4 regions of the Marinomonas sp. BSi20584 genome follow, and region 4 is predicted to be linked to each of the others. Evidence: predicted binding sites of a transcription regulator. Region 4 holds the regulator's gene; each other region holds the start of a gene.

Region 1 (7,434 bases), on a different contig from region 4:
TCGGCGTTGGTCGCGGAAATCACACGGATGTCGATGTATTTCTGCTCTCGGCCACCGACAGGGAAGAAGGTGCCCTCTTGCAGCACTCGCAGCAGTTTCACCTGCATCGCCAACGGCATTTCGCCGATTTCATCCAAGAACAAGGTGCCGCCATCGGCTAAACTTAATAGACCAACTTTGTCTTTTTCCGCCCCAGTAAAAGCGCCTTTCACGTAACCAAACAACTCGCTTTCCAATAAATCCGCAGGAATAGCGCCGCAATGCACAGAAACAAACGGCTTGGCAGCGCGATGACTCAAGTCGTGCAAGGTGCGAGAAATGACTTCTTTACCGGTTCCCGATGGGCCAGTAACCAAGACCCGTACATCCGTCGGTGCGATTCGTTCCACCAGCGCCCTGACCTTTTGCGAACTCATCGAATGACCGATATACGCAGACGCACCTTGGGAGGAATTACTAACTTGTTTTAGCTGAGTGAGCTCTCGCTCTAAGGTGGTTTTGGTGATTGCTCGACGCACCACAACCGCTAACATATCTGGATCAATCGGCTTAGCAATAAAATCCCATGCGCCAAGTTCAATGGCTTTAAGTGCTAAATCCCGATCCGCATGACCAGTAATAATAATCACCGGACGACCAGCAAAATCGTCCATAGCATCCAAGGTTACTTGCGGATCAAAATGCGGCGGCATGGACAAGTCTAATAACACCAAATCCGCATCAAACGACGCCAACGCTTTTCGCGCTTCGTCTAGGCTACCTGCTGTTTTGACATGGTAATCTTGATTCGCTAACCAGCGGCTAGCCAATTCACGAAAAGCTGGTTCGTCGTCAACCAGTAATATTTTATTTTGTGTCATGAAATTCTCTATTTGAAATCGCAGCGCCAGAAAAGTGGCGAGGTAAAATAAGCTCGAAGGTCACTGGCCAAGCCGAATCAGACAGATGTCTAATCTTTCCGTCATGAGCATCGACAATACGACGCACAATCGCTAAACCAAGACCACTGCCGCCTGCTCGCTTAGTCACAAATGGTTGGAACAAAGCCTCACCTTGCAGACTGGAGTCGATTGCTGGCCCGTTGTTATGCACTTGGATGACTATCTGTTGATCTTGTTCTTTGGCTTCAATGGATAACTTTCCATCTGGCATATTGCGCAAAAAAGATACGGCGTTATCGATCAGATTAATAAACACCTGTTGTAATCGTTGTGGGTCTGCATCCAGTTCTATCGTTTCATCGATATCAAGTTCAAACGCCACGCCTTCTAGCTGAGCTTGCGCCAGAATACTCGCTATTAAAGATCGCAACGGCGTGGCGACAACTTGCAAAGTCAAGCCACCGGAATACACCAACATATCACTCACCAAACGATCCGCACGTTTTAGCTGAGTCTGAATATGCTGACGCGTCTCGGCTGGTGCGTCATAGGCGGCCATAGAAATAATGTTCAGAGGATTACGCAACTCGTGAGCCATCGCCGCAGACAAACTGCCCAGTTCGACCAGATGCTGTTCGTCCATGCGTTTTCGTTCCGCCACCGCCAAGGCCAACGACCTTTCAAGCAAACCACAGCTGGTCGAAAACAAGGAAGCAAACACTTCCGCTGTTAAACGCATACCAGGACTGGCATCTTCCCAACCGATCAAAACAAAGTGCCAATCAGAATCTGATCGAGATACTCGAATTGCCAAAGCGTCATTCTGTTCCTTAACGGGATAAGCAGAACTTTTCAGTTGTATTGCCACGCTACGTCTAATTTGTAGCGAAAGTAAGCGTTCACCAATAGCAATCAGTTGCGGCCAATCTTGCGCTTCTTTTAATTGCGTTGACCACGTATCCAACACAGCTTCATTCAAGGAGGCTCCGGGATAAATAAGACGTGACACCAAGCGACTCAGAGGCTGATAAATGACAGCTGCGACAACCAAGATAAACAAGGAATACAACCAAAGCTGCCAACTGGGAACATTTGCTAACGCCTGTAAACCTATGCGTCCAGACACAACGCTGATCACCGCGATGACACAGAGAATCACCAGCATCATGGCAACCCAAAGTAAGGCCCGATTGGCGAACGCATTCACCGATAAAATCTGATAGCGCACCACCGCGTAGACCAACAACAGCAAATAAGTTGGCAGCAGTAACATAGGGTAAGGAAACCAACTTATGCCAAATGAGGGAAATACAAAGCTGGTCGCCAACAACAAGCCCCAAGCTCCAACACCAAACATGGCGAGAATGGAGCGTTTCTTGTTACCAGAATGTCGATACCAACCAAATAACAGCACGCCATGAGCCAGCATGCCGATCAACACTGTATAGGCGAGGTTCCATGTCCCCGCCTCGGTAAAGATAAAAAATGAACGCGTGTCGAGCGTACTGATAGCATCGCCCGCACCAATCCACCAGCTCTGTAAAACCACCGCAAAACTGGTCAGATAAAACCAAGGTACCGCTTGATATAAGCGTTCTAGCATCGGCTCTTTAACCGAGCCAGAGTTCACAAAACGAATCGCAAAGTGTAAGAAGAAGGTCGGCATAAACGGGTTAGCAAGAATGATATGAATACCAATTTGCTCGTAGCCTTGGAACAAAACCACATGCCCGAAGCACCAAATCGCCATCATGATGGCGAAACCTGCCAAGGCTTGCAGATCACTTTGCTTTCTCGCTCGCCACAATAACCAAACAGCTACCAATACGCCGCACACGCTCGTCACCAGCATGGCAACTTCAAACATCAATGAAAGCGTCAAAATCGTAAACCTCGTTTACACCTAAAAGTGAGAAAATCGTAAACCTTTTTTACACCTCAAGCAAAGATATAATTTTTTCCTTTAAAATCAAATACATAAATCCCATTAATAGTTGGCCTGTCCTTTGCTCTACTAAAAGCAATCTTTGATCCATATCAAACTATTATCAACTTATAGGACAAGCATCATGAATACTGGCTTTTTAATGACCGAAATCATCGCGCTTTTTAGCATTGTAGGCTTAGCGCTACTACCTCTGGCTTTGCAGCAAATGCGTACGCTAAGAGTTAAGAGAAACGCCTAACCTTATCTATATCTCTTAACGCTTATTGATACCCAAGGGAGCCATTATGGACCTCGACGTCGCCATCTTATCTCGCATACAGTTTGCTTTTACTGTGAGCTTTCACATTATTTTCCCCAGCATCACCATTGGTTTGGCGACGCTGATTGCCATTTGGGAAGGCTTATGGCTTAAAACCCACAACCCTTACTATTTGCAGCTAGCCAAGTTTTGGATCAAACCCTTTGCGATTACATTCGGCATGGGCGTGGTTTCTGGCATCGTCTTGTCCTATGAATTTGGTACCAACTTCTCCAAATTCTCGGAGATTACCGGCGCGGTGCTTGGGCCATTGATGGCCTACGAAGTACTGACCGCTTTCTTTATGGAAGCCGGTTTTCTTGGCGTCATGCTGTTCGGTTGGCAACGTGTTGGTCGCAAGCTGCATTTCTTCGCGACGCTCACCGTTATGATAGGTACTTGGATTTCAGCGTTTTGGATCATTGTGGCGAACTCTTGGATGCAAACACCAACAGGCTACAAGATCATCAATGGCAAGTTTGAAGTCGAAAGCTGGATGGAAGTGATCTTCAATCCATCTATGCCATATCGCCTTACTCACATGGTAGTTGCGTCATTAATTACCGCGACTTTCGTGGTCGCTGGTATTAGTGCTTATTACTTATTGAAAAAGAAAAACATTCCTTTTGCGAAAAAAGGCTTGTCCATGTGCATGTGGTTTGCCTTGGTACTAACACCACTACAAGCCTGGATTGGTGATATGCATGGTTTGAACGTAAGAGAACATCAGCCAACTAAATTGGCGGCGATGGAAGGTATTTGGCCAGCGGAAGAAGAAAACGTTCCGTTATTGTTATTCGCTATGCCGAATATGCAAACCGAGTCGAACGATTATGAAGTCGGTATTCCAAACCTAGGTAGCTTGATCCTGACTCACTCTTGGGATGGCGCTGTGCAAGGCTTAAAAGCCGTACCACCAGAAGACAGACCGAATGTACCGTTAGTGTTTTGGTCTTTCCGTGTCATGGTGGGTATTGGATTTGGCATGATGGGTATCGCGGCACTAGCGCTCTTGTTACGCCGTAAAGGCCGCCTATATGAAAACAAAGCCTTCCTGTCTCTCGTAACATTATTTACACCTATGGGTGTCATTGCAGTACTGGCAGGTTGGTATGTGGTCGAAATCGGTCGTCAGCCTTGGATTGTCTACAACCTTGTTAGAACATCCGAGATTGTATCGCCACTTCCTCCAGAACGTGTGCTGTTTACCTTAACCATGTTTGTCATCATTTACAGTCTGCTGATCGGTGTTTATCTCTACTTCATGCGTAAGCTGATTAAGAAAGGACCGCCATCAATGGAAACACTAGAGCAGCAACTTATTGGTATGAAAGCGCCGGGCTATGCATTGGCTTGGGTGAAGTCGCTGAAAACGAAAGAACAGCATTCGACAGAACCGAAAGCAAAATATCAACCAACAATAGAACAAGGAGATAAATGATGGATTTGGCTCTTTTCTACTTCCTTGTCTTAGGCTTTGCCATTTTTATGTACGTGTTACTCGATGGCTTCGACCTAGGGATTGGCATTCTCTACCCTTGGTTTAACCAAGAAGGCGAGCGTGATCATTTAATGCGCTCTATTTCACACGTATGGGATGGTAACGAAACTTGGTTAGTCTTTGGTGGTGTAGTGTTGTTTGCCGCGTTTCCAGCCGCTTATGCAGGTATTACCTCAACCTTTTACTTGCCTATCATGCTCATGCTGTTTGCTTTGATCTTTCGTGGCGTGGCGTTCGAGTATCGCTTTAAGTCCGATACGTCTCGGCCTTATTGGGATTTCGCTTTTAGTGCAGGGTCTGCCATCGCGGCATTTTGCCAAGGCATGTTGCTAGGCTCAATCGTTCAAGGCGTTCCAGTCGGTGTCGACAGCTTATCCAGCCTACATTGGCTAACGCCTTTTTCTATATTAACTGGCTTTGCCGTAATGGCTGGTTATGCTCTATTAGCCGCTTGTTATTTGTTTATGAAAAGTCGTGGCCGCATTCAAGATCACGCAGCTAAGTTAGGCAAACGCCTCTTGCTGATCACCATTTTAGCCATGGTAATAGTGAGCTTGTGGACAGTGGCAAATCAAGTAGACATTCGTCAGCGTTGGTTCTCTGGTTTGAATTTCTTGTGGTTATCGCCCTTACCTATTATCACCTTGGTGGTCGCGGTTTTGGCCTGGAGAGATCTAAACAGTCACGCTACAGGAACCGTTCATCATGAAGGTCGACCTTTTTGGTATGCCGCAACGCTGTTCTTACTGGGCTTCGCAGGTCTTGTTGTCGGTTTGTTTCCATATCTGATACCAAGACAATTAACCTTTATGGAAGCTGCATCGCCAGACAGCAGCTTACTCTTCTTGCTACCAGGTATATGCATTTTCGTACCATTGATTTGTGCCTACACTTTATGGGGCTATCGCGTTTTTGCTGGTAAGGTGGAAGATTATCAGGAGGGGTACTAATGCTGTTAAAAAGCCTGAAAGAAAAAGCCGCCAAACTCAAATCGTGGCAATGGTTTTTGCTCTTATACGGTGTCGGTTTTATTGCAGTATTAACCGCGTCTTACGGCATTAAGCTGCTGATGACTGGGTTGCCTTAAAAAGGCGTAGTTACCAAGAAAATTGATTAAAAGAAGCGCATATTTCATTTATAGAAATATGCGCTTTTTTAGTATTGGTTGTTTAGTATCCTAGACTATTAAGCTTCAGCTTTCATGGTATTGGGCTTTGTTTGAATGCTTGCTTTGAACAGTAATCCAGCAAATAACACAATACCGATAACGCGAGCGCCCAACACAGCAATAGACGTGTCCGTTGCCGCTGCAGGCCATGCAATTAATACCGCTGCGACCACATAGGCTAACCGAGTAGGCCAAGATAAGTTCTCACGTAACCAGCCAGAAAAGCCGATACTCATTGATGAGGTTGCCAAAGTCGCAAACGAGATCGCTGCGATAACACTAGCAGTTGTTCCTATCAACAAAACCCCCGGCATAGTGACGAACAAAAATGGCACTAAGAGTTTTACAAAACCCAAACGCATAGATTCAATCGCTGTCTCATTAGGATCTGCTCCGGAAATAGTAGAAGCAGCGTAAGCAGCCAATGCGACAGGAGGAGTAATCGCTGATACCAAACCAAAGTAAAAAATAAACATATGCGCAGACAAGGTTTCCATACCTAACTGAGTCATCGCCGGAGCAACCAATACCGCGAGCAATAAATACGCTGCCGATGTCGGTAATCCCATTCCTAAGACAAAAGACGCCAACGCAGTGAGCAACAAGACAGCCCACAAATTGCCGTCGCCTAGTTCAATGATCAAACCTGACAACATCAAGCCCATACCAGTTAAATTCAATATCCCGATAATAACGCCTGCCGCCGCCACAGCTGCAACGATTGGTAAGGTTGAAGACAATGTCTCTTTACAAGCAGCGATGAGATCTAGCGCATTTATGCGAGTAGCTTTTTTCCAAGGACAAACTAACAAACCAGCTAGAATCCCCATAACAGCGGCTTGAGTTGGTGACTTGCCTGAAATCATCAGGCCGATCAAAACCACCAATGGAAGCAGAAGATAGCTCTTCGTTCTAAGAGTTCTTAGTAACAGCTGTAAGCCAGCTTCTGTATCTCTTGCTAAGTTAAGACGTCCTGCCTCAAGGCGAACCGAAATCATCAAGGCTAAAATATACAAAAGAGCGGGAACCAAGGCCGCCATTGCAACTTCAGCATAAGGAATCCCTATCATTTCCGCCATCAAGAAAGCAGCTGCGCCCATAACCGGCGGCATAATTTGCCCAGCCGAAGACGCAGCGGCTTCAATCGCACCAGCCAATTTCGCGCTGTAGCCGACACGCTTCATTAATGGAATGGTAAAGGTACCTGTGGTCACTACGTTCGCGACGGCACTACCGTTAAGCGAACCAAGCAATGCACTAGACAAAGCAGCAGACAATCCAGGACCACCTTGCACACGCCCTGTCAAACCACGGGCTAAATCAACAAAAACCTCACCAGTGCCAATCTTAGTTAAGATGGCACCAAACAAACCAAATAGGAAAATATACTCAACGGCGACGCCCATTGGCACACCATAAACCCCTTCTGTTGATAACATCAGAGTTGAGGTAAAACGACTAATATCATAGCCGCCGTGACCATATTTACCGGGGATCAAATAGCCAAAATATGCGTAGAGGAAAGCGAGGGTCATTAAGGTAATCAATGCCCAGCCTACCGCGATACGAACAAAGACAAACACCACAACAATGAGAGCAATAAAGATCAACCTATCTTGCTCAACCGACATAGCGCCA
Region 2 (7,434 bases), on a different contig from region 4:
TGTGCATGATGTCACTAAATGATCTTGAGCCTGCGGATGCCGCAAAGGCAGTGCTGACTCATTTATTCCCTGAGTTATCTAAAGGGAAAATAGATCAAATTAGCCACGATATGATTGATGATCGTTCGTGGGAAGAGTATCCAGATTGCTTATTTCATGAGCGTTTCTTTAGTGCTTATGCCTTATTGCGCGAAGCTTTTAATGGGATATTTGCAAAGCCAACAGGTGTTGAGCTTGTCATTACGGTTGCCGCTGAACGTGTTGAAGACATGGCGATTTTTGATGAGTCATTACATTCTTCAATTGTGCGGTTATTGGCTAGCGGACAAGGCGATGATGCGTTAATCAATCGCTTATACGAAGACCAAATCAAAGGGAGGAAGTTTCCCGAAGCTCCGGGTCTTGTGTGGCAGTTGAAGCAGATAGCAGACGCTGGTTTAACGCGTCAATTTAGTTTGGTTAGTTCCTACTTTTGGATGGAAAACTTCGAACAAGTTGAAAGCTTTGATGCAGTGTCTCATGCAGACGAAGAAAATTAGTCTAATAGCGTGAGTTGAATCAGTCTTACTAAGACGACAGAAAGCGGATCAAATGATTCGCTTTCTACTTTTCGAGGTTGGCAAACATGCAGTATTTCGATTTAATCCCGTTCTGTTTATGAATGAAAGCACTTAATCACGAGGCTCAAAATGACCAATTCACCTATTCAAATTGTTTGTCAAAGTTGCAGTACCAAGAATCGCGTACCGAAAGACAAGCTGGGCAATAAGCCTCTTTGTGGCAAGTGTAAGAATCCTGTGCTTTCTACCAGCCCTGTCAAAGGCAATGATCAAAATTTCAGACGTTACATCACAGACAATGATCTGCCTGTGATTGTCGATTTTTGGGCATCATGGTGTGGACCGTGTCAGCAATTCGCACCTATTTTCGAACAAGTGGCGAGTGAGATGTCGACCAAAGCTTGTTTCTTGAAGCTAGATACTGAGCAGAACCAAACGACAGCGGGTGGTTATAATATTCGTTCCATTCCGACTCTGATGATATTTCACCATGGCAAAGAAGTGGCTCGTTTATCCGGTGCGCTACCGAAAGCACAATTCAAACAGTGGTTAGAGCAAAATTTGCCTGCTATCTAATATATGTTTGATATTGGTTAGGTATTAAACGCTGGTATCAAAGTGCATTTCTACAAACTTTTCGTATAACGCTTCTTCGGTTTCACGTCTGTCAGGGTCGGGTTTAACACAGTCGATCGGGCAGACGGCGACGCAGGTGGGTTGGTCGTAGTGACCAACACATTCTGTGCATTTATCTGGATCGATGACATAAATCTTCGCGCCCATGGTGATGGCTTCGTTCGGACATTCTGGTTCGCACATGTCGCAGTTTATGCATCGATCGTTGATTAATAATGCCATGCTGTAACCTTTACGCGGTTACGCTTGCATGAGGTTGGCGGGTGGTTTGTCCTTCCGCTAGATTTCTTAATAAGATACCCATAGACGCCTCTATACCTTGAGGACAAGGAATAGAAACCACATGACCACTGCCTTTGGCGACGTCGATAGGGTGACCTTGTTTGTCGTTTAGTTCGCTTAATTGAAAGGTGACATTGCCTTTGGGTGTCATTAGTTCCAAGGAGTCGCCAACACTGAAGCGATTTTTCACTTCGATGGTGAGTGAATCGGCGTTGGTTGCTATGACTTCGCCGACAAACTGCTGTTGCTCACTAATGGAGTTACCCGTTTCATAGTTCTGCAAATCCACATGACGGTGACGTTGTAAAAAGCCATCGGTGTAACCTCGGTTGGCAAGGTTTTCCAAGCTGCTAATGAGGCCTTTATCGAAGCTTTTGCCAGCGACAGCGTCGTTAATGGCTTGGCGGTATATTTGTGCAGTTCTGGCGCAATAGTAAAACGACTTGGTACGGCCTTCGATTTTTAATGAATGCACGCCCATTTTGACCAGACGTTCTACGTGTTGAATGGCGCGTAAGTCTTTTGAGTTCATTATGTAGGTGCCATGCTCGTCTTCAAACGCTGGCATGTATTCGTCTGGACGACCGCGTTCCTGCAGTAAAAAGAGCTGATCACTTGGCTCTTGAATTTGTACGGCAGACGCTTGAGCTTGCAATGAAGCGCCACTGCTGGCGATGATCTGGCCAACGTCATCTTGTGTCGCTTCGTGGGCATTGTATTCCCAGCGACACGCATTGGTGCAAGCACCTTGGTTTGGGTCGCGTTTGTTCATGTAGCCCGATAGCAGGCAGCGACCAGAGTAGGCCATACACAACGCGCCATGAACAAAGACTTCCAACTCCATATCTGGGACTTTTAAGCGAATTTCTTCAATTTCATCTAGCGATAGTTCACGCGATAAAATAACGCGAGAAATGCCTTGTTGTTGCCAGAATTTGACTGTTGCCCAGTTGACTGCATTGGCTTGTACCGAGAGGTGAATCTGTTGGTCTGGAAATGCTTCTCGCACCATCATGATAAGGCCTGGATCAGACATGATGAGCGCGTCTGGTTTGAGGTCAATAACCGGTGCTAAGTCTTGCAAGTAGGTTTTTAATTTTGCATTGTGAGGTGCAATATTGCTGACCACGTAGAGTTTTTTGCCCAGCTCGTGTGCTTCATTTATGCCAATGCCCAGCTTTTCTAAATCAAATTCGTTATTGCGCACTCTTAGAGAGTAGCGTGGCTGGCCTGCGTAAACGGCATCGGCTCCGTAGGCGAATGCATAACGAAGGTTTTTTAACGAACCTGCTGGAGATAATAGCTCTGGTCTAAATACTTCAGGCTTAAAGCTTTCTTGCTGTGACATTTTTTCTTGAGACATAAGGCTCACCGATCGATCAAAACGCGCGGAGTTTACCTGTGTGTTAATTGAACTCAAGTGATGATGGCGGGATTGGTGGCTTAAATAAGGTCTGTTTGATCTAGGTCAAATTTCATCAATTACAGAGAAAAGTTAAAGGTGCCAGATTCCCTTAATAAGCTAAAGGAATCTGACCCTGTTATTGCGTCTTTACTCAGTTAAAAGTCGTACGCGGCTGAGATGTAAACACGACGACGTTCACCGACGAATGATCCTATGTTTTTGGTAAAGCCACTAACAGCATATTCTTTGTCGAATAAGTTTTTGATGTTTAGCTGGAACTTCCAATCTTCATATCGAGTTTGCCAAGACATATCATAAACCGTATAGGGTTTAACTGTTTGATCATCTCGGTTCTTTTGTTGGCTAACGTAATCTGCGCCAAAAGCAATAGAGGAATCTATGCTCGGGAAGTCGTAGCGACTCCAAAGGCCAAGTTGATGATAAGGTGTGTTAGCAAAATATACGCCATCTGCAGCATCGGTTACTTTCACATCGTTGTAGGCATAACTGACATTAGCTACCCAGCGAGGTGTGATATCAGCCAGTGCATCAACTTCAAAACCTTGACTGCGGATTTTACCGATAGAAATATACTTACTTGTATCATCCGTATCCTTTTGAAGGATGTTTTTACGGTCGATATGGTAAACAGCTAGGTTGATATTAAGTTTGTTATTGAAGAAGTAGCTACGGACACCTGCCTCTAGCTGTTGGCTTTCTTCGGGATCAAAAAACTCTCCGTTTTTTGAGTTAGCTTGTTTCTCTGCTTCTTGTGGTACGAAACCTGTCGAGAATGAGGTGTAAGGCTTCCAGTTGTCATTGATTTTATAGGTTGCACCGATTCGGCTGGAGTAACCTGTGTCGTCATACTCTTGCTTAGCGGAACTGGAAGTGTGGTCTTGGTATTGTTCTTCAAAACGGTCAATACGAGCGCCAGCTAGTAAGTCTAGCTGATTTGTGATTTTCCATTGGTCTTGAATATATAAGCCAATTTGGTCTGTAGTGGTGGTTTCATCAGTTTTTAAGTGCATGGTGTAGCTATTGACGTCATCTTGGCCGTAGATAGGGTCAGTTAGGCTAAGATTGGAAACGCCATCAGCTTTATTTGCGTAACTGTAGAGAAAGCTATTTTTCTGATGAAAATAATCGCTTCCGACTAACACTGTATGATCACCTAGCTCGGCGATTAAATTGCCAGTAAATGTAATGCCTTTGCGAGTACGGACTTGATCTCGGTATTGTCGTTGTGTTGAGTCTATGGTGCCATCGCTATTGCTATCTAGCAGTTTGTTTATTTCATGATATTTCTGAGTCTCTGTGTTTTCGAAGTAGCGAACTGAGAAATTGCTGTCTAGCCATGAGTTTATGCTGTGGTCTAAACGCGTTTGAAAGACTTGCGCGTCTAGCTCTTGGAAATCGGATTTTTCGTTATTATTCCAAGACGTGTCAGCCAAGAAGTTACCATCATCATCGGTTGGAATGCCGCGTAAGCGGGCACCGGAGATGTATTGATGAATGTCTGTGTATTGAACGGTGAGGGTATTGTTTTCATCGATGTCCCAAGCGTAACCAAGATCGATAATTCGGTTTTCTTCTTCGACATTATTACGATAGGAATCTTGACCGTCGGAGTAAATACCAACACGGTAGCGTTGCGATGCGTCTTCATTGGCTGGGCCAGAGGATTCGATGCTACCGCTTAAAAAGTCTTTATTGCCCGCGCTGACTTTGAGCGTGTTTTTCTGCTCATACGTCGGTTTTTTGGTGACATAGTTAATGACACCGCCAGGTTCGCCAGCACCATAGACGGCACCAGATGGGCCTTTAAGGACTTGTATTTGTTCGATGGTAAACAGTTGCGGAATAGAGAAGTCACCGAATGGATCACCTTTTAGGCCGTCATATAGTACTTCGTCTTGGCTAAAGCCTCTTAGCGTCACCGTTGAAACGTTATTTTGCGACATACCCGAAATAGATCGATATAGATCGGTGATCTGTCGTGCAGCTTGGTCTTCAATCAAAGCCTCAGTAACCACTTGAACAGACTGTGGTGTTTTATCAATGGGAGTTGATGTTCGAGTGGCAAGTGCAGCTTCATCTTCTTTGTAATAAGACAGAGCACGGCCTTGTACCTGAAGTGTTTGAAGTTCTATGTTGGATCCATCCTTAATTTTGTTATTTCCATCATTGAGATAACTGTCTTGTGTGATGTTGTTTGCAGCATTTTCGGCAAAAATCACAGTAGAAAAAACAAGCGCACCACAGGCTTGCATCATCATTAAGGTGGTTCTTAACGTCATAGGAAAACCAAGTTGAATTGAATGAGTTGCGTATAATAGTGTTTATGATATTCATTTTCAAATAGGAGTTGATTTACAAAAGATTCAAAATGCAGAGTTAATCGCTATTAACGTTAATACTATATTAGGGAGAGAGATAAGGTAGAAGGTGAATTATTAAAAAACAGAGGGAAGGCAGAGCGGCTTTGCATACAAAAGCCGCTCGGCTTGAAGACTAGGCTTTTTCAGCAGCGAGTTTTGACGCTTTAATGTAGCCTTGTATGGTGTCTTTTAGTTGAAGGCGTTGTTTCTTTAACTTTTCTTCTTCAATCGTAGTAGCCGGGATAATTTCCTGCTCCATTTTTTCCACTTCTTTTGTTAAGTGGTTATATTCATCATAGAGCTTTTTAAAATGTGCATCATCCATTTTTAGCTGGTGGATGTCTTCTTTATATTCAGGAAATTCATTTACTAAATTATGGTCTTCAATCGGCATAATTGCCTCCTATACTTGCTAGCTTTCGTTTAAGACTAACCTAGTTAGGTTAGTCTTCTCTTGATGTTGGTCAGGCTTTGTTCACTCTTTAAAAAATTAACTAATAAAGAATGTAACCAATTACTTTGCTACATAGGGATTTCAAACGCTGCTTATACAGTTATGGCCAGTTTATTTCAGTTTTCAATGGAGAGTGTTAAGTCTAGATGACGTTGCACTATATCGTGGGTTTCTTTGCGTCTTTTTGACATTAAAAAGCCGCGATAGAGGTTTCTATCGCGGCTAACTTGGTAAATTTTATTGGTATTAAAGAGCTTCTAAAGATAGGTGACTTAAAAATTCAGTTCTATCCTTGGTTTGCTGCTTTTTGATAGATCCACTTCGGGTGAGCAAAGAAAAACTCGTGAAGACGAAATACCTTCTTTCACCAAATAGTCTTTCAAATGATCGGCACGTTTTTGTGCTAGATTGTTTGCGGTTTCCTTCGTGTCGTTATCGATAGATACAGGTGGTTTTTCAAGGCCCAGATCGAGATAACTCGCAACGCCGCAGGCTTTTAGCTGGCTGTCTTTTTTGTCTTTCATTAAGGCAACAAGTTGCTTTAAAAAGGCATCTTGCGAATCGTTTAATTCGTCATCTTCAGCTTCAAAAATTAAAGGTTCAACACGGATCTTGAGTAGTTGATCACCGGCGAATTGGGCAATGCTAATAACATTGGCGTATGGTACAAAAGTTTGCATCAAGTAGGTGCTTGATGCGCTAAATAGCGCTTTACGCACAGGTAAGAGCAAGAAGTCCTGCCAGCCGAATTCAGGTTTTTCAATATCGCCCGATAGAGGAATATCTAAATCAATATTGTTGTCGCTGTCTTTTAAAACGCTCACGGCGATATTAAGCGGAACAGCACCAGCCTTGATAACGGAGCTGCTTTCTTTGCGTCCGCCAAGGTCGAATTCTCTTAATACAATATGGGAGTTGCCACTCAACACTCCGCTATCTGCGTTGAGTTTTAAGTCTAGATCCAGTTGTCCAGAGTCTATTTGGTAGCCTAAAACATTAGCAATATAAGAGGAATAGGGTGGCAATTCGGCTTCACGAATAACCAAGTCACTTTTTAAGGTGAGTTTATCAGCCAGAGGCCAAATAGTTATGTCACTCTGTAGAGTGGCGTATTTACCATTGCGCGCTTTTAGCGCCAATACTGTGGCTTGGTCTTTTTTCTGCGTATTTAGATTGCGCAATGATAGAGTGTCGATGTCTAAAGAACGTTGCAATGTAGGAGAAATACTCTTGTCTTGCACATAAATACTGGACGCTCCAGTTGTATCGTAGGCATCCAAAATAACGTAATAAGGTGCTTTAAATGCAGGATTTTGTTCTGCATCCTGAGTGTTGCTAACGGCATTTTTAGCGTCTTTTTCTCTTGGAACGTTTGGATTCTTTAGTACAGGCTCAGGCGTATTTTGCTGTTCAACATCGACAAAAACGAGGTTTTGTATACGCTTTTGAGCATCCAATATTAGGCTTACTTTGGCTGAATCCGTAGTGATCTGTTTGATTTTAGCGCCATCTTGAGTAGCTTCAATTTTTTCTACTTTGATACTGCCGATATGGCTTAACGGTGGAAGTGTTTGTTTGTTACCTGCATCCGCAACCAATTCGGAAACCGTTAAATCCATGACGCTTAATTGGGCTAATGAGGCGTCAAAGTCTTTATCTTGCTGAGTAAACGAAAGGCCACTAATGTCGGCATTCTTCCAAGAGGCAATGCGCTTT
Region 3 (7,434 bases), on a different contig from region 4:
AGAAGCCAGCAGGCGAGCTGATTAGCCGCGGACAATTGTTAAAGCGCTTATCCAGTGCGACAACAGTCGCCCAAGTCGAACAGCAATTTGCTCTGCAGGTTCTTGAGTTGTTTGCGCCTTTTACCTTGCTAGCTTTTGAACTGGGTAATAACAAGGTTAGAGAATTCCAATGGGATGGTGAAAGGATCTCTATTGCTTATGCCACATCACCGCATTTTTCTTCTGCAGTGGCGTTAGAAAACGCTGTTGCTTATCGACAATCTATCTATGGCGAACTCGCCGCCAAAACGCCTGTCGATTTGTTGTCCTTTCATTCTCAGCATCATCCAGAACATTCTCACTTATCGGTTTGCATGCATAGAGAAGACGCTGAAACCGTTAGTTTTACACGTATTCAAGTTTCAAAAGACAATCTAAAAATGGCTTATGTAGCTGGGGCGCCGTGCTTGCATTTAACACCAGAAGCGCTGGCGGAACAGACTTATCGTTTTCAAGGCAATCGATTTCAAGACAATCGTATTCAAGAAAAGGTTCCTCTTGTTGGTATTCCCCTTTAATCAAAGTTTAGGAGTTGTTATGACGCGTTTAGTGATGTTTTTAGCCTTGTTTATAAGCAGCCTGGCATTTGCGCAAGATGAAATTTACACAGGTTATTTTAGTAATAAAGCCCTGAGTGGTTATGACACGGTTGCTTATTTTACTGACCAAAAACCGGTCGAAGGTAGCGCTAAGTACGTGACCGAATATAAAGGCGCAGATTGGTATTTTGCCTCGCAACAGCATCTCGATATGTTCAAAGCAGAGCCCGAAAAATACGCTCCTCAATATGGTGGATATTGCGCGTGGGCGGTGTCTGCCAAAAACGATTTTGCCTCTGCTGATCCAAAAGATTGGGCGGTGGTCGACGGCAAGCTTTACTTGAATTATGACGACGATATTAAACGCAAGTGGGATCAAGATCCGGCTTTGCACATCAAGCAAGCGGATGCCAATTGGCCGACTCTTATTGGTAAACCCTGATTCGCAAAAATGATTCGCCAACCCTGATTCGTAAAAACGGATCAAAAATAATATTAAAAAATAAGGTTAATAAAGATGAATAAGCAATTCGTGAAATATGTGCCAACGGTGTTTATCGCCTTTGTGTTTGTGCAGTCACTGTTTTTTAAATTCACTGGTTCCTACGAAACTGATTATATCTTCGGCGTGTTGGGTGCTTGGTCTGGTTTGGAATTCTTCGGGAATTACGGTGGTTACATTATTGGTGTGGCCGAACTGATTGCCTCCATTTTGCTCTTTACCCGTTGGCATGGCTTGGGGTCTTTGATGGCGATGGGCATTATGAGTGGTGCGATTATTTTTCACCTGTTCACCCCACTGGGTGTGGTGATGCCTGAGTTTAACGAAGTTGGTGAAGTCGTCGGTAGCGACGGTGGTTTACTGTTTATCATGGCGTGTTTGGTTTGGTTAAGTGCGGCGTTTTTATCGCTTCGGGATTTGAAAAATCCGCAAGGCATCCTAAATAAAATTGTGAATAGCGGAGTCTAATTATGTTAGCCAGTCCTGTTCGTTCGCCTAGTCCTTTTCGTTCGCCTAGTCCTTTTCGTTTAAAAAGAGTCACGCCATTTGGTGTTGGGGAATCTGTTATTGAATGGGCGACCGGACTCGCTAAATTAGATCGCTTGTATCAACAAAGACCAAGCAGCCAGACCAGTTTTGAATTTATGCGTTATACCCTTGAGGCGTTGGATATTGATTATTCGATTGCAAAAGGCAGCGTAGAAAATATTCCTCAAAAAGGCCCTGTGGTGATAGTAGCTAACCATCCACTTGGGGCGATTGAAGGTGTGGTGTTGGCGGATTTAGTAGGACAAGTTCGAACGGATGTAAAAGTGCTGGCTAATGAATTGCTTAAGCGATTGCCGGAAATAAGTGACTTATTTATTGGCGTCGATGTTTTTGGTGGCAAATCGGCACAACGCACCAATGGCAAAGCGATTCGTGATGCTCACCGACATCTGGCTGATGGCGGCGTGCTGATTGTATTTCCTGCTGGGGAAGTATCGACTTATCCGAAAAAATCTAAGGATCAGTCGCCAGAAAAGCAGATATTGGCAGACATTGAATGGAGTCAGTCGGTCGCTAATTTCTTAAAACGCAGCGAAGCAACTACGGTACCTATTTTTATCGATGGCCAAAACAGCGAGCTATTTTATCAAGCAGGTCGTATTCATCCTTTATTGCGCACTGCTATGTTGGGAAGGGAGCTACTTAATAAAAAATCCTCGGTCATTGAGATTTCCATTGGCAGTGCCGTGCCGTTTTCGGAAGTGAGCCAGTTTGAGAGCAACCAAGATCTTGTTAGTTACTTGCGCTTAAACACCTACTTAATGAGTCCTCAACATGCTCAGGAACGTGTGTTCCAGCATGGCAGCACAGATTTGCCAATCATTGCGCCAGTTGATCAAGATTTATTAGAAGAAGAAATTGCCAGTTTGCCAGGCGAGATGCTGTTGTTACAACAAGGCGAGTTCAGTGTTTATTGTGCCCCAACGCAATCGATCCCTTTACTGATGCAAGAAATTGGTCGTATCCGAGAAGAAAATTTTCGTGCTGTGGGCGAGGGAAGTGGATTAGCCTGTGACGTGGACGAATACGATCTTTATTACCACCAATTGTTTGTTTGGCATCATGGTAATAAAGAAGTCGTCGGTGCCTATCGAATGGGGCTGGTGGATAAACTTATTGAAGCACATGGTTTAAAAGGTTTGTACTCACGCAGCTTGTTTAACTATGACCAAACTTTTATCGACAGCCTAGATCACAGCATTGAAATGGGGCGATCTGTTGTCGCGGCTAAGTATCAAAAGAACTTAAATTCATTGCTTTTACTTTGGAAAGGCATTGCGACCTTTGCTTATCGGAACCCTAAATATACGCATTTATTTGGCCCTGTGAGCATTAGTAATGATTATAGTCACACAGCTCGCCAGTTAATCGCCGCGACTTTGTCGATCCATTATTACGATAAAGCGAAAGCCAGTTTAGTGATGCCATCGACGCCACTACGAAACAGTGGCTCGGTATTTTGGCAACCTAATTTATTATCATCGTTGGCGAGTGTTACGCTGCTTTCTAAAGTTTTATCGAGAATGGAGCAGGGCAAAGGCTTGCCTGTATTGATTCGTCAGTACTTAAAAATGAACGGCAAGTTAGTGTGTTTTAACGTCGATCCTGCGTTCCATAATTCATTGGATGGTTTGATTGTGGTGAATTTAAAAGATGTGCCTTTATCGATTCTGGCTAAATACATGGGACAGGATGAAGCTAAAATTTATTTAAACGATACGCCTAAAGTGTAAATGCCAAATTAAAATAAGACGACTTAGCGGTAGTAAGTAATAACGATGTAAGATCATCGCTGTTACTTACTACGAGTGTTCATTTCGCGAATGATTTCAATGACCTTATCTGGATACTGCAGATTTATAATGTGTCCCGCACCTTCAATCCACTCTACTTTTAGCTCACTATTTTTAAATAAGCTTGTGGCGTAAGTCACACTTGCTGGATCGACCAAGGTATCGTTTGTGCCTTGCAGAATAGTAATGGGTGTCGTTAATTCACTCAGATTGTTTTGGGCTGCTTCTAAGCTGCTAGTTAGATCTAATACTTCCATATTTGAGTGGTTCCACATATCTGGAATCAGCAAATTTGGTGTCCAATCGAGTAGCGTATTATACCAACGAGCCTCTGCTAGTTCTGGTTTTAGGTCACCAGCTAGAATCACCACACCACGAACAAAGTCAGGGTGATCTGCTGCTAAAATAGGCACCAAAGAGGCCCCTAGAGAATGACCGACCAAGATGATTTTTTGTTTTCCATTACGCTCCCAAATATTTTCTAGCATCGGGCCGATCATAGCTGATTGAGTTTGTAACTTAGTTGGAAAGTCCCCTGCATAAGTCGATTTACCCCAGCCCGGTCTATCTATAGAGATAAGACGAAAGCTTTGTTTGAGTTTAGCGTCTTGAAAATAGCGGGCAAAAGAAGTCCAATCTCCCGGTGTGCCATGAACAAACACTATGGTATCGCGCGGTTTTTCACTTGGGTCACTGCTGGCGTAGTGAAGCTTAAAATCGCCATCAGGGCCTTCCATATACAAAACATGATCTTGAATAAGCCCCGGCGTATTTATAACCTGTTGAGCGATACCTTCATTTTCTTTTATTTCTTTAGGCATGCTACAAGCAGCTAAAAAAATAGTCGACAGACAGATAAAACAGAGCTTTAAGTAAGAATGTATAGTGTTCAAAATTAATCTCATTGATGAGGTTCCAAAATAAGAAAAATGGCTCTGTGTGAAAATAATTCGTTTGTGCTAATGATTATACATTTTATACGTTAATACTTGACTATCATTTTTGTGTCGGCCTCTCGAACTAATTAATTTCTCGATTAATCACGTCTTTTTTACTACTTATTTCTTTCACTCTCTTTATCTTGATCTAACGCAATGTTTTGAATTGCAACTACACTCATAATCCAGCCTTATAGTAAGCCTTATAACTTTTTGAGGCTTCGGTGGGCGTTGGATAACAAGAACACTCAATGAAGTAAGTGTCTACGATCGTCTTTTTTCTCAATCAAATGAATGGGTTGAAGTTATATGATTAACGAAGCTGTAGTGGAATTATCGCGATTTCAGTTTGCTTTCACTGCTCTGTACCACTATTTGTTTGTCCCGTTAACACTAGGGATGTCTTTTTTACTTGCAATCATGGAGTCTGTCTATGTGATTACAGGTAAGCAAGTTTACAAAGACATGGTTAAGTTCTGGGGTAAATTGTTTGGTATTAACTTTGCGCTAGGCGTAACAACAGGTTTGACGATGGAGTTCCAGTTCGGGACTAACTGGTCTTACTACTCGCATTACGTTGGCGATATTTTTGGTGCACCTTTGGCCATCGAAGGCTTGATGGCTTTCTTCCTTGAATCGACGTTAGTTGGTTTGTTCTTCTTTGGTTGGGATCGCCTAAGCAAAGTGAAGCACTTGGTAGTGACTTGGGGCGTGGCGCTAGGTTCTAACTTGTCGGCTTTGTGGATCTTAATTGCCAACGGTTGGATGCAGAATCCTGTAGGTTCAGAGTTCAACTACGAAACAATGAGAATGGAATTGGTTGATTTCGGTGCTTTATTGTTTAACCCAGTTGCGCAGGTGAAATTTGTTCACACTGTATCAGCAGGTTACACAACGGGTGCGATATTCGTTCTTGTTATTTCAAGCTACTACTTATTAAAAGGCCGTGACCTTGCTTTTGCTCGTCGCTCATTTGCGATTGCTTCTGCGTTTGGTTTGGCGTCTATCTTGAGCGTTATCCTTCTAGGTGACGAATCAGGTTACGAGCTAGGCGAAGTGCAAAAAGTGAAATTGGCTGCGGTTGAAGCTGAGTGGGAAACACAGCCTGCGCCTGCGGACTTCACGCTAATTGGCTTCCCGAACCAAGAGCTTCAAGAAACCGAGTATGCGATAAAAATACCAGGCTTAATGGGCTTGATCGCAACGCGCTCCCTCGACAAAGAAGTAGAGGGCATCAAAGAACTGAAAGAGCATAACCGCCAACGTATTATCAATGGTATTTATGCAAACCAGTTGCTTGAAAAATTGCGTAGTGGTTCAACCGATCCGCTGGTAAAAGAGAACTTCGAGAAAGTGAAAGACGATCTTGGTTACGGTTTGCTAGTAACCGCATTTAACGAAGACATTAACAAGGTGACCTCTGAAGAGATCGATCAGGCGGTAGAGTATTCTATTCCTCAAGTTGCGCCGTTGTTCTTTGCCTTCCGTATCATGGTTGGTTGTGGCTTCGTGATGTTGATTGTTTTCGCTGCTGCTTTTTATCAGAACGCACGTCGTCGTATTGGCAACAATCCTTTGTTCCTTAAGTTCATTATGTTGTGCTTGCCTCTGCCTTGGATTGCGAATGAAGCAGGCTGGTTTGTTGCAGAATATGGCCGTCAGCCATGGGCGATTGGTGAGATTTTACCTGTTCACGTTGCGGTATCCAGTTTAACGGCTACTGAGATTTGGATAACGATTGCTGGTTTTGCCGTGTTGTATACCACGTTCTTGATTGCCGAGATGTACTTGATGATTCGTTTTGCTAAGCAAGGTCCTTCTAGCTTACATACTGGTCGTTATGCACTTGAACAAGAAACGTCTCAGCTAAAACAAGAGGTGTAAGATGGATTACGAATTATTAAAAGTCATTTGGTGGGTATTGATCGGTGTTCTACTGATCGGATTCTCTGTGACAGACGGTTTTGATATGGGAGTTGGTAGCTTGTTGAAAGTGATCGGCGGTACGGATTCAGAACGTCGTATTATGATCAACTCAATTGCCCCTCACTGGGACGGCAACCAAGTTTGGTTTATCACAGCGGGTGGTGCTTTGTTTGCTGCTTGGCCTGTGGTTTACGCAACATCGTTCTCTGGTTTTTACTTTGCGATGATGTTGGTGTTGGCGGCGTTATTCTTCCGTCCAATCGGCTTTGATTACCGTTCTAAGCTAGAAAACACAAAATGGCGTACTAGCTGGGACTGGGGGATTACCTTTGGTTCTGCCGTTCCACCTATTATTTTCGGTGTGGCGTTTGGTAACTTGTTGCAAGGTGTTCCATTTGAGTTTGATCAATACTTGCGTGTGACTTATACCGGTTCTTTCTTTGCTCTACTAAACCCATTTGCGATTGTCTGTGGTTTGGTTAGCTTGCTAATGTTAATGACGCAAGGCGGTGCTTGGTTGCAGATGAAAACAGATGATGCCTTGCTTGTAAAAGCCAGTCGTATCACTGCGATAACCGGTGCATTAGCGGCTGTGTTGTTTATTTTAGCAGGCGTGTGGTTGGCTTACGGCATCGATGGTTATGTCATTACCAGTGTCATTGATGGCAATAAAGTCATGACACCATTAATGAAAACAGCAGAAGTACAGCCAGGTGCATGGTTAGCAAACTATGAAAAAGTGCCTGCGCTTATGTTGGCTCCTCTCATTGGTATTGCGGGTATGTTGTTTGCTGCACTGGCGAGTGTAATGAAAAAAGGCGCATTGGCTTTCTTGAGTTCATCATTAGGTATTGCTGGCATTATCGTTACCGCTGGTGGATCAATGTTCCCATTCTTGATGCCTTCTTCAAGCTACCCAAGCATGAGTTTGACTATGTGGGATGCGACGTCAAGTGAGAAAACCATGATGATCATGTTTGTTGTGGCTTGTATCTTTGTACCAATCGTTCTTGCCTATACCTTGTGGAACTACTTTGTAATGTATGGTCGTTTAACGAAGAAACACATCGAAGAAAACAATCATTCACTTTACTAGTCATTGGCAAAGAAGATAGAGCTCGCAGAGCTCTATCTTTAGTAACAAATAG
Region 4 (7,434 bases):
AGCCTACAAAAAAGCTAAAGGTAGCTTAATTCACGATCAACTTTTAGCGCTAGTTACTTAAAAGAAGCCCAGATTATTAGATAATCTGGGCTTCTTTTTGTTTGCTCTTGTTTCTTATTAGCCTTTCTTTTCGATCCAATAGTAATAAATCTCCCCTTCTTGATCTTGTCGAATAAGCTTGTGGCCAAGAAATTGGCAGAACTTTGGAATATCTCTTGTCGTTGATGGATCAGTCGCAATGACTTTTAGCACCTCCTTCGCAGCCAGTTTTCGCATCTCTACATGAAGCATCATTACGGGTTCAGGGCAAAGTAAATCTGTTGCATCAAGCTGAGCTTGGTGTTCCATAATATTTCTCTCAATAGGTTAAGCTTCGGTTTCGATATTCTTCTCTAGCCAGTTTTTCGTGTGAATAGCTATTTCTAAAACAGTGTCTTCTATACTTTTATTGTATTTTTTTAGCGTTTTAAAGTCATGGTCCGCACCTTCTATCCAAAGAATATTCACATTGTCAGGCAATATTTGCTTACTAACCCAATCGTACGAACCTAATTGATCTCTTGTGCCTTGAATAATCAAACATGGTGCTTTTAGTTCAGCAAGAAACGATAATCTATTTTTTTCGGGCTTTCCGGCTGGGTAGAAAGGAAAACCGAAACATACTACAGCTTTCACCATGGGTAGATGTGTTAGTTGTGTAGCTACTCGACCTCCCATGGATTTCCCAGCAACAATACAGCTATTCTCATCCACAATATGCTCAGCAAATTCAGGAACAAGGGTGTTAAATCTAGGTGGTGGCCTTTTCTTTCCTAAACGCTCTTGCTCTTGCATATATGAAAAAGTTACTGGTATCGCAGCTTGCTGTCTTTGCTCGGATATTGCGTCACAAAGTTGCTTTAAAAAGGTGTGATTGTGACCAGCACCAGCACCGTGGGCGAGGTATAAAGGGAGAGAATTCATGTTCATAGTTTTCAAAAAAAACGCTATTAGACCAGATTAGATCGATGGTTAGAACCTTGCTAGATGCATTATTACCAACAACATAGAGAAAGGTTTTAGTTGCAGTATGAAAATCCTTGATCTGGGTCAGCAAATGGCTTTTCACTAAAGTGTAAACTCCTATTAGAAATTTTAATAGGAACACATCATGATTTGGGATTCTTCACTTATCGCTAAGTACGATCTATCTGGGCCTCGTTATACATCTTACCCAACGGCACCGCAATTTGACTCAAGTATTAGTAAAATTGCGCTTATTGATAAGATGTTAACGCCTTCCGAAGCGCCTCTTAGTTTGTATTTTCATATTCCGTTTTGCGCTCACCTTTGTTACTACTGCGCCTGTAATAAGATTGTGACTAAGCAGTACGATAAAGGCGCCGAATACGTTGAACTACTCGGCGAAGAAATGAGATTACGCAGCCTTATGCTTGATCACTCAAGAGAAGTTACGCAGTTACATTTTGGTGGTGGCACCCCTACTTTTTTGACCGAAGAATTAATTGAGGTGCTATTTGATAATATTCAGCAACACTTCAATTTAATTAATGACGGAACGCAAGATTACAGCATTGAAATAGATCCTAGAGAAATAAGTCGATCTAAGCTGAAGTTATTAACTGAAAAGGGAATTAACCGAATTAGTATTGGTGTGCAAGACTTTGACATCAAGGTACAAGAGGCCATCCATCGTGTTCAACCCGTTAAAATGGTTGCAGATCTTGTAAAAGATGCTCGTGAATTAGACATTAAGTCAATTAATTTTGATCTAATTTATGGCTTGCCATATCAATCTATAGAAGGCTTTAGAGAGACTTTGGCGCAAGTGATTGAATTATCACCAGAGCGAATTTCGCTGTTCAATTACGCTCATTTACCTGATCGATTCCGTGCTCAAAGACTGATTTCAGATGATAGTTTGCCCGTATCAAGTATGAAACTTGATTTGTTGAAAATGAGTATTGAGTATTTGATAGCTGCTGGTTATGAATATATCGGCATGGATCATTTTGCAAAATCAACTGATAGCTTGGCGATAGCTCAAAAACAAGGCAAGCTACAGCGTAACTTTCAGGGCTATACAACACATGCTGGCACAGATTTGGTCGCATTTGGCGTTTCTGCTATTAGTGATTTAAATGGTGTTTATATTCAGAACCATACTGACTTATCAATTTATAGGAGTAGTATTGAGAAAGGTCAATTAGCTATAGCTAAAGGGTATATTAGTGATCTAGATGACAGAATTCGACATCAAGTTATAATGACGCTAATTTCTCAATTTGAGTTGAACACTGCCATTATTGAGCAAAAATATAATATTAGCTTCTTCGAGTACTTTTTTGAAGAGATGGAAAATCTAACTCCCATGACTAAAGATGGTATGTTAGATATTGATCGTAGTGGAATGCAGACCACTATTAAAGTTACAGAGCGCGGTAGATTATTAATTCGCTGTATTTGTATGGTTTTTGATAAATATCTCAACGGCGCCATAAAATACTCTAAAGTTATATAGATCGAGATCAGGGAGATTCACATGTCATTGACACACACACAGTCACGATTCAACAGTACGCTTACTTCGCAATGCCAGAACTGTAGCTTAAGCGCCCTTTGCCTTCCAATAGCATTAGCTGATGAAGATATTAATAAATTAGATCAAATAATAGAGCGTAAGAAACCACTAAAAAAGGGCGAGTTTTTGTTTCGCCAAGGCGAAGCGTTTGATTCAGTTTATGCTGTACGCTCTGGCACTTTAAAAACATTCAATATTACGTCCGTCGGCGAAGAGCAAATTACAGGCTTTTATTGCCCCAGTGAATTAGTCGGTTTAAGCGGGATTGATTCAAACGTCTACCCTGTTTCTGCAAAGGCACTGGAAACAACAACAGTGTGCGAGATTCCATTTAGTCATCTTGAAGAGCTGTCTTCTCATATCCCTTCTTTGAAGCATCAGATATTTAAGGTGATGAGCCGTAAAATATCCGACGACCAACAGATGATGGTATTGTTAGGGAAAAAGAATGCTGATGAGAAAGTTGCTTCTTTCCTTTTGAATCTATCTAATCGTTTCAAAAAGCGTGGTTATTCAGCGAGCTCTTTTCGTTTATCTATGTCGCGCGGGGAAATTGGTAACTACCTTGGATTGGCAGTTGAAACTGTTAGTCGTGTCATCACCCGTTTTCAAAAAAATGAGTTAATACATGTTGATGGCAAGGAAATAGAAATAATCGACTTCCCTGAAATGCAAAAACTCGTTGGGGTTGCTAGTGATTGTGGTAAAATCGCCCGCATTTGATTGATATGATGAGGCCCAACAGGCATGCTTTACGACGATTTTTACGTTAAATCCCTAATACAAACAATAGAAGACTGGCCAAAACAAGGTATAAGCTTTCGAGACATTACTCCCATTTTTAGTGACCCTAAAGGCATGAGAATGGTTGTTGATGCTTATGTGCATCGCTACATTGCAACAGATATCACTCATATTGCCTGCATTGATGCTCGAGGCTTTTTAATTGCTGCTGTTTTAGCCTATGAACTGCAAAAGCCGCTTATCTTAGTGCGTAAAAAGGGCAAGCTTCCAGGAAAAACCATTTCACAAAAATACGCTTTGGAATACGGTGAAGCGGAATTGGAGATCCAAGAAGGCGCAGTGAAAGCGGGCGATGAAGTATTGTTATTTGATGATTTGATAGCGACTGGTGGTACCCTATTTGCCGCTATCAAACTATTGACCAGCCAAGGTGCGAATATAAAAGAAGTGGCAGCTATTATAGATTTGCCTGATCTAGGCGGAAGTCAAAAACTAAGAGACAGTGAAATACCTGTTTTTAGCCTTTGCGCTTATGATGGTGAATAATGCTCGAATGTTAACAAATAAAAAGGTGGCATAAGCCACCTTTTTATTTTCAAATAATATTTACTGTTATTAAAAGTCTACTGTTGCACCAATAGAAAGACCTTTGTCAATTTCTTTACGAGAATCATCTTCATATACAGTTACTGTTTTGCCATATCGAATAAACGCACGTGCATTGCGCATAGTCATGTATTCAGCACGAAATTCATAAGTGTACATATGATCTAAGTTGGAGATGGATAATACTTGTGGTGAGTAATACACAGAGCCATAGATACTAACTCGATTCGCTTCTGGTAAGGTGTATCGGTACCAACCACCTAAAGCAAGCGCAACAGATAAGTCGTCCTTCTTGTCTAAATCTGCATCAATAGCATATAGTCTAATACCAATACCTGCTTGAAGCGGTCCACTAGTATCTGAGTCTTCAACAGTGACACCTATATGTGCAGTAGAGGTATTTTTGTCATCATTATGAGTCACGCCGCCATTAACGCCGAACGCTCCCATATTCAAGTTAATATCACCTTTTACTGTATCATTCGTTAGACTAACTCCAGCGGATGATGCATTGACGATAGAAGACCCTAAAATACCGACGGTTAACAATAGAGCTTTATGCGTTAGGTTCATTTCTATTATCCTATAATGAAATAATATTTAATCGGTCAAAGGCCGCGGGCGACTGTTTTAACCCTTTAAAGTCGAATAGTTTTGTGTCTGCCAAATGCGATGGAACGACATTTTGAATAGCAGAAAACATGGTTTCCGTTCTACCAGGAAATTCTTTTTCCCACTTTTGTAACATGTCTTTTACGACTTGTCTTTGTAAGTTCTCTTGAGAGCCACAAAGGTTACAAGGGATAATAGGATATTCCTTCATCACAGAGAAGGCTTCAATATCTTCTTCTTTGCAGTAAGCAAGAGGACGGATAACGATATGTTTACCATCATCGCTTAGCAATTTTGGTGGCATAGACTTTAACTTACCACCAAAAAACATATTCAAGAATAATGTTTCAAGAATATCATCTCTGTGATGGCCAAGTGCGATTTTAGTCGCTCCAATTTCCTCAGCAAAACCGTATAAGGAACCACGGCGCAAACGAGAGCATAAGCCACAAGTGGTTTTCCCCTCAGGCACAATTTCTTTTACGATGCTGTAAGTATCGCGTTCTAAAATATGAAAATCCACACCTAGCTCTTCCAGATAAGCAGGTAAGATATGCTCAGGAAAGCCAGGTTGCTTCTGATCTAGATTCACAGCAACAATACTAAAATTTATAGGTGCGCTAGCCTGAAGGTTCCGCAAAATTTCAAGCATAGTGTAAGAGTCTTTGCCTCCAGATAAACACACCATCACTTTGTCACCTTCTTCAATCATATTGAAGTCAGCAATAGCTTGGCCGGTTAATCTGCGAAGGCGTTTTTGGAGCTTGTTTAGCTCTAACTTTTCTTTAGGTCGAGTAGATAAATCCATCATATATACGCTGTAAACAAAACGCGACTATATTACTATAAGCATGAAGCTACCGCATCAAAAATGGATAATATAAGGCAAAAGTGTATAAAAAATCACTTTCTCACTGTTTTTATAGGTTATCAGCTATCTTTGCTTATAAATTGTAATGTTGAGCGACAACCTTTGCAGATGTATTCAACGCCGCGCTGAGCTCTGGTGTGCCGCTGTTTAGTGAATTGATGTTTTTGGCAGGAGCAGTGGTATTCATAGGCGTGTTTTTGTGGGGGAACATCAAAGGTATGTGTTCGATTTGGTCGGATGCCATATACCTTAAGCATAACAGCTTGCCACTCTTTGCCATGAGGTTTCACCGTGTTACCGTAAATTTGAAATACAATGATGTGAGCAACTTCATGTGGAACAACGGTGTTTAAGAATTCAGCCGGGCTTTGTTGATACATGAAATGGTTAAACCGCAGTTCATTTTTTTGCAGATGTGCGGTACCTGCAGCCCTGCCTCTTTGCTTTAAATTACATGACGAGCGTTTAAATTTATTACCAAAAAACGCATCAGCTTTATCAAAGCAATGATCGGCTTTTTCAATAATGATGCTCAACACATCTTCGTCGTAGTTTAAGCTCGTCTGTCGAGAGGTTAAGGGCATAATGTAGCCTTCTCTTTTAAATCTACCTCATGAATGATTTTAATGAGCGACTCAGCAAAATCAGCCACTTTTTCTTTTGATAAACCAGTTAAGCGACTCAATGAAGCAATAGAGTTTGGCTTATGCAAGCAAATTAACCTAAGTTGGGTATCACTTAAGTCCAGTTTGCCGTAGCTGTACTTCCAAGCCAATATTTTATGCCAATTTATGCTGTCTATTGCAAGATGCTCTTCTTGAAGGGCCGGATAATAATGCTCACTAGGAATGATTATTTGTGTTTTTCCTTGAAGTACACTCCGTGATTTCTCGTTGATATGTACGGCAAAAACACTATGTACTCCAAGCGTAATATAATCGTAGGCAATTAAATGCCTTATAACTGATTTCCATTGCACTTCACTTAACTCTTTGCCTTTGCCAAATAATGGTAACGACTCTGCCCCAACGGCCGAAACTACTTTGGTTTTCTTCCCAAGTAAAATTTGGATAAGTAGCGAAAAAGGCTGAAGTCCTTTCGTGTGATAAATGAGTGATAAAAGCTTCTGACTAGCAGTCGTCATATTCTGTTCGGATTTGTTTGAAAGACATCGATCACAATGCTGGCAAGCAGGAATGCTCTCATCAAAATGTGATAGCAAATTTTGTCGTCTACAGCCACGTCCTTCTAAAATACGAAACAAACTGCCTAAATGTTGTATTTCTCTTTCTGCCGCCAAAGGCTGCAGTGCTGCCAGTTGTTGTGCTTGAAGCATATCCTGCAAACCATATAGCAACAAAGACTTCGCCGGTTTTCCGTCACGTCCTGCTCGCCCGACTTCTTGAAAATAAGACTCAGGACTGCTTGGCAAGTCTAAATGAACAACAAATCGTACATGAGCAATATCAATACCCATACCATAAGCAGTGGTTGCCACCATTATGGTGCCCTGCTGCTCAGCAAAGATCTTGTGATTCTTTTGTTTGTCTTCCTCCAACATAGCTGCGTGATAACTTAAACTAGGTAAGCCAAGTTTGCTCAACCACCCTGCTAGCTCTTCAGTTTTTTTCCGAGAGCGGCAATAAATAATGCCTGTTTCGCCTGGAACTTCATGATGCAGAAAGTACAAAATCTGCTGTTTGGCTTTTCTTTTTTGCGCTATCTGGATCTTGATATTGGTACGATCAAAACTATTGCGTAGCAGCAGGCAATTTTGAAGTTGCAACGACTCTTGAATCGTCAGCATGGTTTTTTGATCGACGGTGCCAGTAAGAGCAATAATAGGAACGTTGGGGAATGAAGATTTTAGCTGTCCAAGTTGACTGTATTCTGGCCTAAAAAAATTTCCCCACTGAGAAATACAATGAGCTTCGTCAATGGCAAATAACGAAATTTCAAAGCTGTGTAAAAAGCCTATGACCGAAGGTTGAACAAGCTTTTCTGGTGATAAGTAAAGCAA

Evidence for each region. The regulator FNR, encoded in region 4, switches genes on or off when oxygen is low (the NO sensors DNR and NnrR bind a similar motif). The targets are predictions, from matches to a motif close to TTGATNTANATCAA.
Region 1: the regulator FNR is predicted to act here: its motif matches at 2,909-2,922, upstream of TY87_RS20920 (cytochrome ubiquinol oxidase subunit I).
Region 2: the regulator FNR is predicted to act here: its motif matches at 2,937-2,950, upstream of trhP (prephenate-dependent tRNA uridine(34) hydroxylase TrhP).
Region 3: the regulator FNR is predicted to act here: its motif matches at 4,504-4,517, upstream of TY87_RS13435 (cytochrome ubiquinol oxidase subunit I).

Annotation. Positions count from the first base shown of each region.
Region 1 covers NZ_KZ454899.1:22,527-29,960, reverse strand. The annotation lists gene TY87_RS20930 (sigma-54-dependent transcriptional regulator) at 1-860, opposite strand, end outside; gene TY87_RS20925 (sensor histidine kinase) at 847-2,763, opposite strand; gene TY87_RS20920 (cytochrome ubiquinol oxidase subunit I) at 3,114-4,568, shown strand; gene cydB (cytochrome d ubiquinol oxidase subunit II) at 4,568-5,578, shown strand; gene TY87_RS22530 (hypothetical protein) at 5,578-5,715, shown strand; gene TY87_RS20910 (TRAP transporter permease) at 5,814-7,434, opposite strand, start outside.
Region 2 covers NZ_KZ454881.1:123,658-131,091, forward strand. The annotation lists gene TY87_RS13480 (hypothetical protein) at 1-539, shown strand, start outside; gene trxC (thioredoxin TrxC) at 690-1,136, shown strand; gene TY87_RS13490 (YfhL family 4Fe-4S dicluster ferredoxin) at 1,161-1,418, opposite strand; gene trhP (prephenate-dependent tRNA uridine(34) hydroxylase TrhP) at 1,429-2,841, opposite strand; gene TY87_RS13500 (TonB-dependent siderophore receptor) at 3,039-5,183, opposite strand; gene TY87_RS13505 (HP1242/YdcH family protein) at 5,398-5,658, opposite strand; gene TY87_RS13510 (DUF748 domain-containing protein) at 5,991-7,434, opposite strand, start outside.
Region 3 covers NZ_KZ454881.1:108,534-115,967, forward strand. The annotation lists gene TY87_RS13410 (NRDE family protein) at 1-557, shown strand, start outside; gene TY87_RS13415 (YHS domain-containing (seleno)protein) at 577-1,020, shown strand; gene TY87_RS13420 (hypothetical protein) at 1,096-1,548, shown strand; gene TY87_RS13425 (bifunctional lysophospholipid acyltransferase family protein/GNAT family N-acetyltransferase) at 1,551-3,362, shown strand; gene TY87_RS13430 (alpha/beta fold hydrolase) at 3,425-4,243, opposite strand; gene TY87_RS13435 (cytochrome ubiquinol oxidase subunit I) at 4,670-6,244, shown strand; gene cydB (cytochrome d ubiquinol oxidase subunit II) at 6,246-7,382, shown strand.
Region 4 covers NZ_KZ454869.1:133,954-141,387, reverse strand. The annotation lists gene TY87_RS02300 (CBS domain-containing protein) at 1-29, shown strand, start outside; gene tusA (sulfurtransferase TusA) at 118-348, opposite strand; gene TY87_RS02290 (alpha/beta family hydrolase) at 367-963, opposite strand; gene hemN (oxygen-independent coproporphyrinogen III oxidase) at 1,151-2,521, shown strand; gene fnr (fumarate/nitrate reduction transcriptional regulator Fnr) at 2,543-3,304, shown strand; gene TY87_RS02275 (adenine phosphoribosyltransferase) at 3,329-3,871, shown strand; gene TY87_RS02270 (YfaZ family outer membrane protein) at 3,941-4,504, opposite strand; gene ttcA (tRNA 2-thiocytidine(32) synthetase TtcA) at 4,515-5,354, opposite strand; gene TY87_RS02260 (SprT family zinc-dependent metalloprotease) at 5,474-5,953, opposite strand; gene TY87_RS02255 (RecQ family ATP-dependent DNA helicase) at 5,989-7,434, opposite strand, start outside.